Duganella zoogloeoides: one gene and its partner. The protein of the gene in region 1 interacts with the protein of each later gene in a pairwise test. Links are inferred from orthologs where the notes say so. Each region holds a gene or a part of one and is shown in the gene's direction. Other genes may lie near its edges.

Region 1 (5,153 bases):
GAACGCGGCTACGACGAAGCCTATATCCTGCCCAATACCCTGAAATTCGCCCTGATTCCGTGGATGGCGAAGATCCCGAAGCGGATCGGCTACAAGGGCGAGATGCGCTACGGCCTGATCAACGTGATGCACCACGACGATCCCAGGCACAAGCGACCGATGCTGCCGTTTTACGCGGCGCTGGCCGGGCCGGTCTCGAAGACCCCGCCGCAGAACGTACCGTTCCCGGTGCTGACCATCAGCGATGAGGACAAGGCCGCCGCGCTGGGCCGGGTGGGCATTGCACCCGGCACCACCATCGTGGCGTTCGCGCCCGGCGCCGAGTTCGGTCCCGCCAAGCGCTGGCCCAGCGGCTATTTTGCAGGCCTGGCGCGGCTGTTGCAGCAGTCCCGGCCCGAGATCACCATCGTCCTGATGGGGTCGGCCAAGGATGCAGAGGTGTGCGACGAGATCGTCGCCGCGGCCCCTGGCGTGCGCAGCCTGGCCGGCGTGACGTCGTTATCCGATGCGCTCGCCATCCTCGGCAGCGCGGCGGCGCTGGTGACCAACGATTCCGGCCTGATGCACATAGCCGCCGCCTTGAACCGGCCGGTGGTGGCGCTGTACGGTCCGACCGATCCGAGGCATACTCCACCGTTGTCGGATATCGCCAAGGTACTGTGGCTGCATCTCGAGTGCGCGCCGTGCCAGCAGCGCGTGTGTCCGCTGGGCCACCAGGCTTGCATGCACAAGCTCACGGTGGACCTGGCATGGGCGCCGCTGCGCGCGATGCTGCCGGCGCGGCCGGCAGCCCTTTAATTTTAGAACAGGACAGATCATGATTTTGGTGACCGGCGGTGCGGGTTTTATTGGTAGTAACATCGTTCACGCGCTGAGCCAGCGCGGCGAAGCGACCTTCGTGGTCGATAACTTGAAGCGCCCGGAGAAATTCCACAATGTCGTCGATGCCGAGGTGGTCGATTACATGGGCAAGGAAGAGTTCATCGAGCGCCTCGAGCGCGGCGAATTCGCCGGCAAATTCTCGGCCGTATTCCACGAAGGCGCGTGCTCCGACACCATGGAAATGGACGGCGAGTACATGATGCGCAATAACTTCCGTTACAGCGTGTCGTTGTTCCACTTCTGCCAGAAGGAAAAAATCCCGTTCATCTACGCGTCGTCGGCAGCAGTATATGGCGCCGAGGAAGGCTTTACGGAAGAGCGTTCGGGCGAGCGGCCGTTGAATGTGTACGGCTACTCGAAATTCCTGTTCGACCAGTACGTGCGCAACTATTGGAAAACCAATGGCGACCGTGGCGCACAAGTGGTCGGCCTGCGCTACTTCAATGTCTATGGCCCGCGCGAATTCCACAAGGGGAATATGGCCTCGGTGCCGCTGCACCAGTACCGCCAGTTCCTGGCCGATGGCCAGGTAAAATTATTCGGAGAGTACGACGGCTACGCGGCTGGCACCCAGACCCGCGACTTCGTCTATATCGACGACGTGGTCAGCGTCAACCTGTTCTTCCTCGACAACCCGGACAAGAGCGGCATCTTCAACCTGGGCACCGGTCGTGCGCAGCCGTTCAACGATATCGCGGTGGCGGTGGTGAACAACCTGAAACCCGAAGCCGGCGCCCTGGCACTGGATGCCATCGTCGAGCAGAAATTGCTGGAGTACGTCGCGTTCCCGGACAAGCTCAAGGGCAAGTACCAGAGCTTCACCCAGGCCAACATCGCCAAGCTGCGCGCGATTGGCTACGACAAGCCGTTTTATGATGTGAGTGCCGGGGTGACCGCGTACATTGCGTGGTTGAAGGCCAACCACAAATAATCACTATTGCAGGCCCAGCTTCCTGAGCAAGCCGGGCAGCAACTGCGCCAGGAAAACGCTGCCGACGACCCAGACGATGATGGTGTTCTTCGCTTCGGCGATCCCTGCCTTGGTCTCGGCCTTGACCTCGGCGATAGACGACCTGGTGTCTGCATTGACCTTGGCGATGGCCTCGGCAAGGTCGGTTTTAGTGGCGACCGTTGCCTTGAGGATGCCGAGGTCGAGCTTGATGGCCTCCATCTCGAATTCGAGTTTTGTCACGCGCTGCTCCATGTTACGCTTCCATTTGCGTCTCGATTATTGCAAGCTGGGTAGCACTCGCGACAGCGTCGACGGCCCGGATGATGATGGTGCTTCCAGCCTATGTCCATGCTAAAAGAGTGCGCCTACCACGTCAAGCGGCACACGCGCCAGTCCGCAGAAATGCGGTTTTAGCGGCGACGCTTGCGCGGCACGAATACCCGCCACGCCACCACGCAGGCGGTCACGCTCATCGCCACCCCCAGCAACGATAACAACACGACCAGGCTGTCGCGCAGCCATGGCCGCGCCAGCAACGGGGCGAAGTCGAAGCTGTGCAGGCCGTTGTACAGCAGGCGTTGCCAGCGGTTGGAGTGTTCGGCGCGCAGCACGATGCGGGCAGAGGCCGGATCGGCATAGACCACCACGCCGTCGGCCCAGGCCGCGCGCCACACGGGCAGCGGCCGGTTCTGGCGGTTGGCAGGTTGGTTGCCGCGCGCGTAGTAGAGTTCGTCATAAGCAGTGAGGCGCGACAGTGTTACCGGTGCTTCTGCGCGCAGGCGTCCCAGTGCGGCGCTGATGTCGGCAGCGGGCAGGGCGGCGATGACGGCAGCGTCACTGGCCGTAGCCGCAGTCTCATCGACATCGTCGGCCGCAGTGATGCCGCCGGCAGCAGCGGCTCCATCGGTCGCAACGCTATGACTGGCAGCAACGACGCTGTCGACAGTAGCGACACCATCTGCACGCACGAGCACCGAACCATCCACGCCCCTCAGCCGATACCACGCCTGACCATCGAAGCGCAGCGTTTCCAGTTCGCGCACCTGTAGCGGCGCCGCCAGCCGCAACGCTGCCGCCGGCGACAATTGTGCAGCCACTTCCTGACCCGACCAGCGCCGCTGTTCGTCCGCCGTGGCGCCGCGTGGCGAGAACACGCTGAACGGATTCATCGACATCAGGCCCGAAAAAATCCACGTCAGCGTGACCACGCCAACGGCCAGCCCGAGGATATGGTGCCAGCGCATCCAGAAAACCCGGTACGGAATCCAGCGCGAACGGTTGAGGAATAGTTGCCACACGCCGATGATCAATCCGGTCGCAGCCAGCAGCACGCCCGGCAGCGACAGCCACACCACGACATTGTGCCAGCGCTCGGGCCAGCGCCGCAGTTCGGTGAAATAGATCCAGTGGGGAATTGCGCCGACCCAGTTCCAGGCGCGTTCGGCGCGACGGGTTGCGCCGACCACTTCGGCCGCGCCGGGAGAAACGTACAGCTCCAGTCCATCGTCGCCGTCGAGCTCCACCCGGACCAGCGGCCGGTAAGGATTGAAACCTTGCGCCACGGTCCACTGGTCGCGTTCCAGCGCTTCGGCGTAAATCGCGCGGCGGCCGCTGAAGGCTTCCGCCACGGCCATTGCCTGCGCCGTGCTCAGGTCGGGCAGCAGGGCGCCGGTGCTGGCATCGACTGCGATCCAGCGCTTATCGGGTGCGGTACGCAGCAGGCGCCAGACTGGCATATCCGCATGCATGCCCAGCCTGGCCTCGGCAGCGCGAAGGCCGGCGCGGGCGGCTGCCGCTGACGCCGTCAGGCAACAGCGATTGTCGACCGCCGTGGCCGGCAACCCGGCCAGTTGTTCGGCAGGTCGGTCATCCAGCGCGGGTGCCGGGAGTCCAGTCAGCGGTTCGACCGCTCGGTGGTCCAGCACCAGCGGCGGCAACCCGGCCAGCCGCTCAGTTGGTGTCAGGCTCGGGAACGGCACGAAGTACAGCACGATGCCACTGGCAAACCACACCAGGAACAGCAAGGCCAGCGCCACTCCCAGCCACTTGTGGACGAACAGCAGCGCCTGCTTCATGGTCAGAACGTGGTGCGGGCTGTCAATTGTACCGAGCGCGGGTCGGCCAGCAGCCAGCGCACGCCGGCGCTGCCTGACAAAGCGTAGTCGCGGTCGGCCAGGTTCTTGACCGACAGGGTCAGGCCCAGCTTGGGCGACGCAGTCCATGCCAGCGACGCGTCAATCGCCGTGTACGCGGGCAGGTTGGCGGTGTTGGCGGTATTGGCCTGACGCTCGCCGACGTAGCGGGCGCCGATCGCCGCTTGCCAGCCCGGCACGAAGCGGTAGCCGGTCCAGATGTTGGCGGTGCGCTCGGGAACGCCGGTGGGCGTGTTGCCGGCGCGCGAGATCGGCACGCCGCCGACCACTTCGTTGAAGTCGTCGTAGCGGGCGCGCAGCGCGGCCAGATTGGCGTCGATGGTCCAGCCGCGCACCGGTTCGGCGGCGAACGCCAGTTCGATGCCGGTCGAGGACTGCTGGCCGATCTGCAATGCCACGGTTGGATTGTCCGGGTCGCGCGAGAGCAGGTTGTTCTTTTCGATTTTATACACGGCCGCGCTCCATTCGCCGCGCAGCGCGGCGATGCCGCCCTTGGCGCCGAATTCGAGTTGCTTGCCACGGGTGAGGTCGAAGCTGGGGCTGCCGTTCGGCAAGGCCAGCGCGCCGCTGAGCGGATCGGTGGCGGTGCCGTACTGGGCGTAGAGGCTCACGGCGGGATCGAGATTCCACACCAGGCCGGCGCGGCCGGTCACCGGCGTGTAGTCTTTTGCTGCGCGCACGCCGGTGCGCAGTTCGTGGTTGTCGAGCGCCATGCGGTCGCGGCGCAGGCCGGCCACCAGTTTCCAGTGCGGCGCCAGGTCGAGCACGTTCTCGGCAAAGACCGCGGTCGATTCCAGCTCGGCGCGGCGCAGCGGCAGCGTGCGGCTGGGGATGGCGCCGGCAAACGTGCCGGGCACGAAGTTGTACGGGTCGATCACCGAACTGCCGGTATATGGCGAATTGTTGGTCAGGAACAGCCTGGTGCGATTCCATTCCACGCCCGCCACGAAGCGGTTTTTCAGGCCGGCGACCTGGCCGTCGAGCGTGACGTCGAGGCGGTTGCCCACTTGCTGCTGGTCGTGCAGGATTTCCAGGTAGCTGTCGCGGTTGATCAGCGTGCCGGTCGGGTCGAGGGTATAGCTCTCGGCGTTGCGCCAGTGGCGCTTGCTGGTCATGTAGTAGCTCTCGTTGCGCACGCGCACGCCGGCGGCAGCCTGGTAGTCCAC
Region 2 (3,949 bases), 3.8 Mb from region 1 along the record:
GTACATAGACGGGTCCGCCATCGCGCCCACGGCCGAAGCGCTGATGCGCTCGCGCTATACCGCCTATGGCCAGCGCAACGAGCCGTACCTGCTGGCCACCTGGCATGCCAGTACCCGGCCGGTCGAGCCCTTGTTTGGTGCCGAGGAAAAACTGCAGTGGCTGGGACTTGAGGTAAAATCTGCTTTACGTTTACGTCAACGTAAAGCAGAACCAGCCGAACAAGCAGACCGGGACCGCGACACGGTGGAGTTCGTGGCACGGTTCAAGGTCGGCGGCCGCGCCGAGCGCCTGCACGAGATCAGCAACTTCGTGCGTGAACCTGACGCTATCGGTGGCGCCCTGCGCTGGTTTTACGTTGACGGACATTTTCCGCAATAAACCACACGACGCGTGCGAGACCACGCGCAAAGGAAAACCATGCCGCAGATCGACACCAAGCTCAATCCCCGTAGCGAAGATTTCAAGACCAATATCGCCGCCATGCAGGCGGTGGTGGACGACCTGCGCGCCAAGGTGGCCGCCATCGCCCAGGGCGGCGGCGCCGCTGCCAGCGCAAAACACGTCGCACGCGGCAAGCTGCTGCCGCGCGACCGCGTGCAAATGCTGCTCGATCCGGGCACGCCATTCCTCGAACTGTCGCAAATGGCCGCCTACGGCATGTACCAGGATGGCAATGGCATCGATGCGGCGCCGGCCGCCGGCATCATTACCGGCATCGGCCGCGTGGCCGGCCAGGAATGCGTGATCGTCTGTAACGACGCCACCGTCAAGGGCGGGACGTACTACCCGATCACGGTCAAAAAACATCTGCGCGCGCAGGAAATCGCCGACCAGAACCACCTGCCCTGCATTTACCTGGTCGACTCGGGCGGCGCCAACCTGCCCAACCAGGACGACGTCTTCCCCGACCGCGACCACTTCGGCCGCATCTTTTACAACCAGGCCAACCTGTCGGCCAAGGGTATCCCGCAAATCGCCGTGGTGATGGGGTCGTGCACCGCCGGCGGCGCGTACGTGCCGGCCATGAGCGACGAGTCGATCATCGTCAAGGAGCAGGGCACGATTTTCCTCGGCGGCCCGCCGCTGGTGAAAGCCGCCACCGGCGAAGTGGTCACGGCCGAAGACCTGGGCGGCGGCGATGTCCACACGCGCCTGTCCGGCGTGGCCGACCACCTGGCGCAGAACGATTTGCATGCGCTGTCGCTGGCGCGCACCATCGTCTCCAACCTCAATCGCATCAAGCCGCAGCAGGGCGCCATCCGCCCCGTGGTGGAGCCGAAGTACCCGGCCGAAGAACTGTATGGCGTCATCCCGGTGGACACCCGCAAGCCGTTCGATGTGCGCGAAGTGATCGCCCGCATCGTCGATGGCAGCGAGTTCGACGAATTCAAGGCGCGCTTCGGCGCCACGCTGGTGTGCGGCTTCGCCCACATCTTCGGCATGAAGGTCGGCATCATCGCCAACAATGGCATCCTGTTCTCGGAGTCCGCCGTCAAGGGCGCGCACTTCATCGAGCTGTGCGCACAGCGCAAGATCCCGCTGGTGTTCCTGCAAAATATCACCGGCTTCATGGTGGGCCGCAAGTACGAAAACGAAGGCATCGCCCGTCACGGCGCCAAGATGGTCACGGCCGTCGCCACCGCTGCCGTGCCCAAGTTCACCGTCATCATCGGCGGCAGTTTTGGCGCCGGCAACTACGGCATGTGCGGCCGCGCCTTTTCGCCGCGCTTCATGTGGATGTGGCCCAATGCGCGGATCTCCGTCATGGGCGGCGACCAGGCGGCCAGCGTGCTGGCCACCGTCAAGCGCGACGGCATCGAGGGCAAGGGCGGCACCTGGTCGGCGGACGAAGAAGCCGCGTTCAAGCAGCCGATCAAGCAGCAGTACGAAGAGCAGGGCCACCCGTATTACGCCACCGCGCGCCTGTGGGACGACGGCGTGATCGATCCGGCCGATACCCGCACGGTGCTGGGCCTGGGCCTGTCCGCCGCGCTCAATGCGCCGATCGAAGACACCAAATTCGGACTCTTCCGGATGTAAGGAGCGGCCATGACCTACGACACCCTGACCATCGAACGCGCCGGCCACTTGGCCACCGTCACCCTCAATCGCCCCGACGTGCGCAATGCGTTCAACGAAGCGACCATCGCAGAGCTGACGCAGGCTTTCAGCGCGCTGGGCGTCGACGCGTCGGTGCGCGCCATCGTCCTGGCCGCCAACGGCCCGGCCTTTTGCGCCGGCGCCGATTTGAACTGGATGAAAAAAATGGCGGGCTACACCCACGCCGAAAACCACGCAGATGCGCTGCAACTGGCCACCATGCTGCGCACCATCTACGAGTGCCCACAGCCGGTGGTCGCGCGCGTGCAGGGCGACTGCTACGCTGGCGGCATGGGCCTGGTGGCCGCGTGCGACATCGTCGTGGCAGTCGATGAAGCCCAGTTCTGTTTAAGCGAAGTAAAACTCGGCCTGATCCCGGCCACCATCGCGCCGTACGTGATCAAGGCCATGGGCGAGCAGGCATCGCGCCGGTACTTTTTGACGGCCGAACGCTTTACGGCGGCCACCGCGCTGCACATCGGCTTCGCCCACGAAGTGGTGGCCGGCGCTGCGCTCGACGCCAGGGTGGCGGAGATCGTCAAGGCGCTGGTGACCAACAGCCCGGCAGCCGTGCGCCAGGCCAAGACGCTGGTGCGCGACGTGGCGGGACGGCCGGTGGACGACACGCTGGTAGACGATACCGCCGCGCGCATCGCCGCCATCCGCGCCTCGGAACAGGGCCGCGAAGGCGTGGCGTCGTTCCTCGAGAAACGCAAGCCTACCTGGCTAAGTCAGGTAATAAGTTAGGTATTAATGTCATGGAGCAGTTTTGGAATTGAATAATCAAAGTGCATGGGTTACCCGCAGCCTGCGCAGCGTCTGGCATCCGTGTACCCAGATGCAGCACCACGAAACCGTGCCGCTGATCCCGGTCAAGCGCGGCCAGGGGGCGTGGCTGTACGACCATGAAGGCCGCCGCTACCTCGACGCCATCAGCTCGTGGTGGGTCAACCTGTTCGGCCACGCCAACCCGCGCATCAACGCGGCATTGAAGGATCAACTCGATACGCTCGAACACGCGATGCTGGCCGGCTTTACCCACGAGCCGGTGATCGAGCTGTCGGAAAAACTGTCGGCATTGACCGGCGGTGTGCTGGGCCACAGTTTTTACGCCAGCGACGGCGCCTCCGCCGTGGAAATCGCCCTCAAGATGAGTTTTCACTCGTGGCGCAACCACGGCAAAACCGACAAGCAGGAATTCGTCTGCCTCAAGGGCAGCTACCACGGCGAAACCATCGGCGCGCTGGCCGTTACCGATGTCGCGCTGTTCAAGGACGCTTACGGTCCGCTGCTGCGCGCCTCGCAAACCGTGATGTCGCCCGATACGCGCCAGGCCCGCGACGGCGAAACCGCCGAAGATATGGCCCGCCGCGCCGCCGCCGATGTCGAGCGCCTGTTCCAGGAAAAATCGGAAAAAATCGCCGCCATCATCATCGAACCGCTGGTGCAATGCGCCACCGGCATGGCCATGCACGACCCGCTGTACCTGCAACTGGTGCGCGCGCTGTGCGACCGCTACTCGGTGCACCTGATCCTCGACGAAATCGCCGTCGGCTGCGGCCGTACCGGCACCTTCTTCGCCTGCGAGCAGGCCGGCGTGTGGCCCGACTTCGTGTGCCTGTCCAAGGGCATCAGCGGCGGCTATTTGCCGCTGTCGCTGGTGATGACGCGCGCCGAGATCTACCAGGCGTTTTACAGCAATGACGTCACGCGCGGCTTCTTGCATTCGCACTCGTACACCGGCAACCCGCTGGCGTGCCGCGCCGCCCTGGCTACCCTGCAAATCTTCGAGGAAGACGATGTGCTGGCTGCCAACCGCATCAAGTCGGCCAGGCTGACTGCCGCCCT

Evidence for each region.
Region 2: the proteins of rfaD (region 1) and SR858_RS26700 interact in binary tests that used the Escherichia coli proteins (3 or more experiments, as listed by UniProt). The link is inferred for Duganella zoogloeoides from one-to-one orthologs.

The regions. Positions count from the first base shown.
Region 1 is NZ_CP140152.1:2,266,383-2,271,535, forward strand. What follows is about bases 1-2,813. They hold rfaD (ADP-glyceromanno-heptose 6-epimerase), read left to right. Parts: upstream 1-814; coding sequence 815-1,813; downstream 1,814-2,813. Other genes in these bases: waaF (lipopolysaccharide heptosyltransferase II), read left to right, coding at 1-798; SR858_RS10065 (hypothetical protein), read right to left, coding at 1,817-2,074; SR858_RS10070 (PepSY domain-containing protein), read right to left, coding at 2,245-2,813. Also shown: more of SR858_RS10070, read right to left, coding at 2,814-3,909; SR858_RS10075 (TonB-dependent receptor), read right to left, coding at 3,912-5,153. UniProt on the Escherichia coli protein: Catalyzes the interconversion between ADP-D-glycero-beta-D-manno-heptose and ADP-L-glycero-beta-D-manno-heptose via an epimerization at carbon 6 of the heptose.
Region 2 is NZ_CP140152.1:6,081,704-6,085,652, reverse strand. The notes cover bases 1,171-3,949. They hold SR858_RS26700 (enoyl-CoA hydratase/isomerase family protein), read left to right. Parts: upstream 1,171-2,050; coding sequence 2,051-2,848; downstream 2,849-3,949. Other genes in these bases: bioA (adenosylmethionine--8-amino-7-oxononanoate transaminase), read left to right, coding at 2,871-3,949; SR858_RS26705 (carboxyl transferase domain-containing protein), read left to right, coding at 1,171-2,041. In the rest of the region: SR858_RS26710 (YchJ family protein), read left to right, coding at 1-379; more of SR858_RS26705, read left to right, coding at 419-1,170. UniProt on the Escherichia coli protein: Converts o-succinylbenzoyl-CoA (OSB-CoA) to 1,4-dihydroxy-2-naphthoyl-CoA (DHNA-CoA).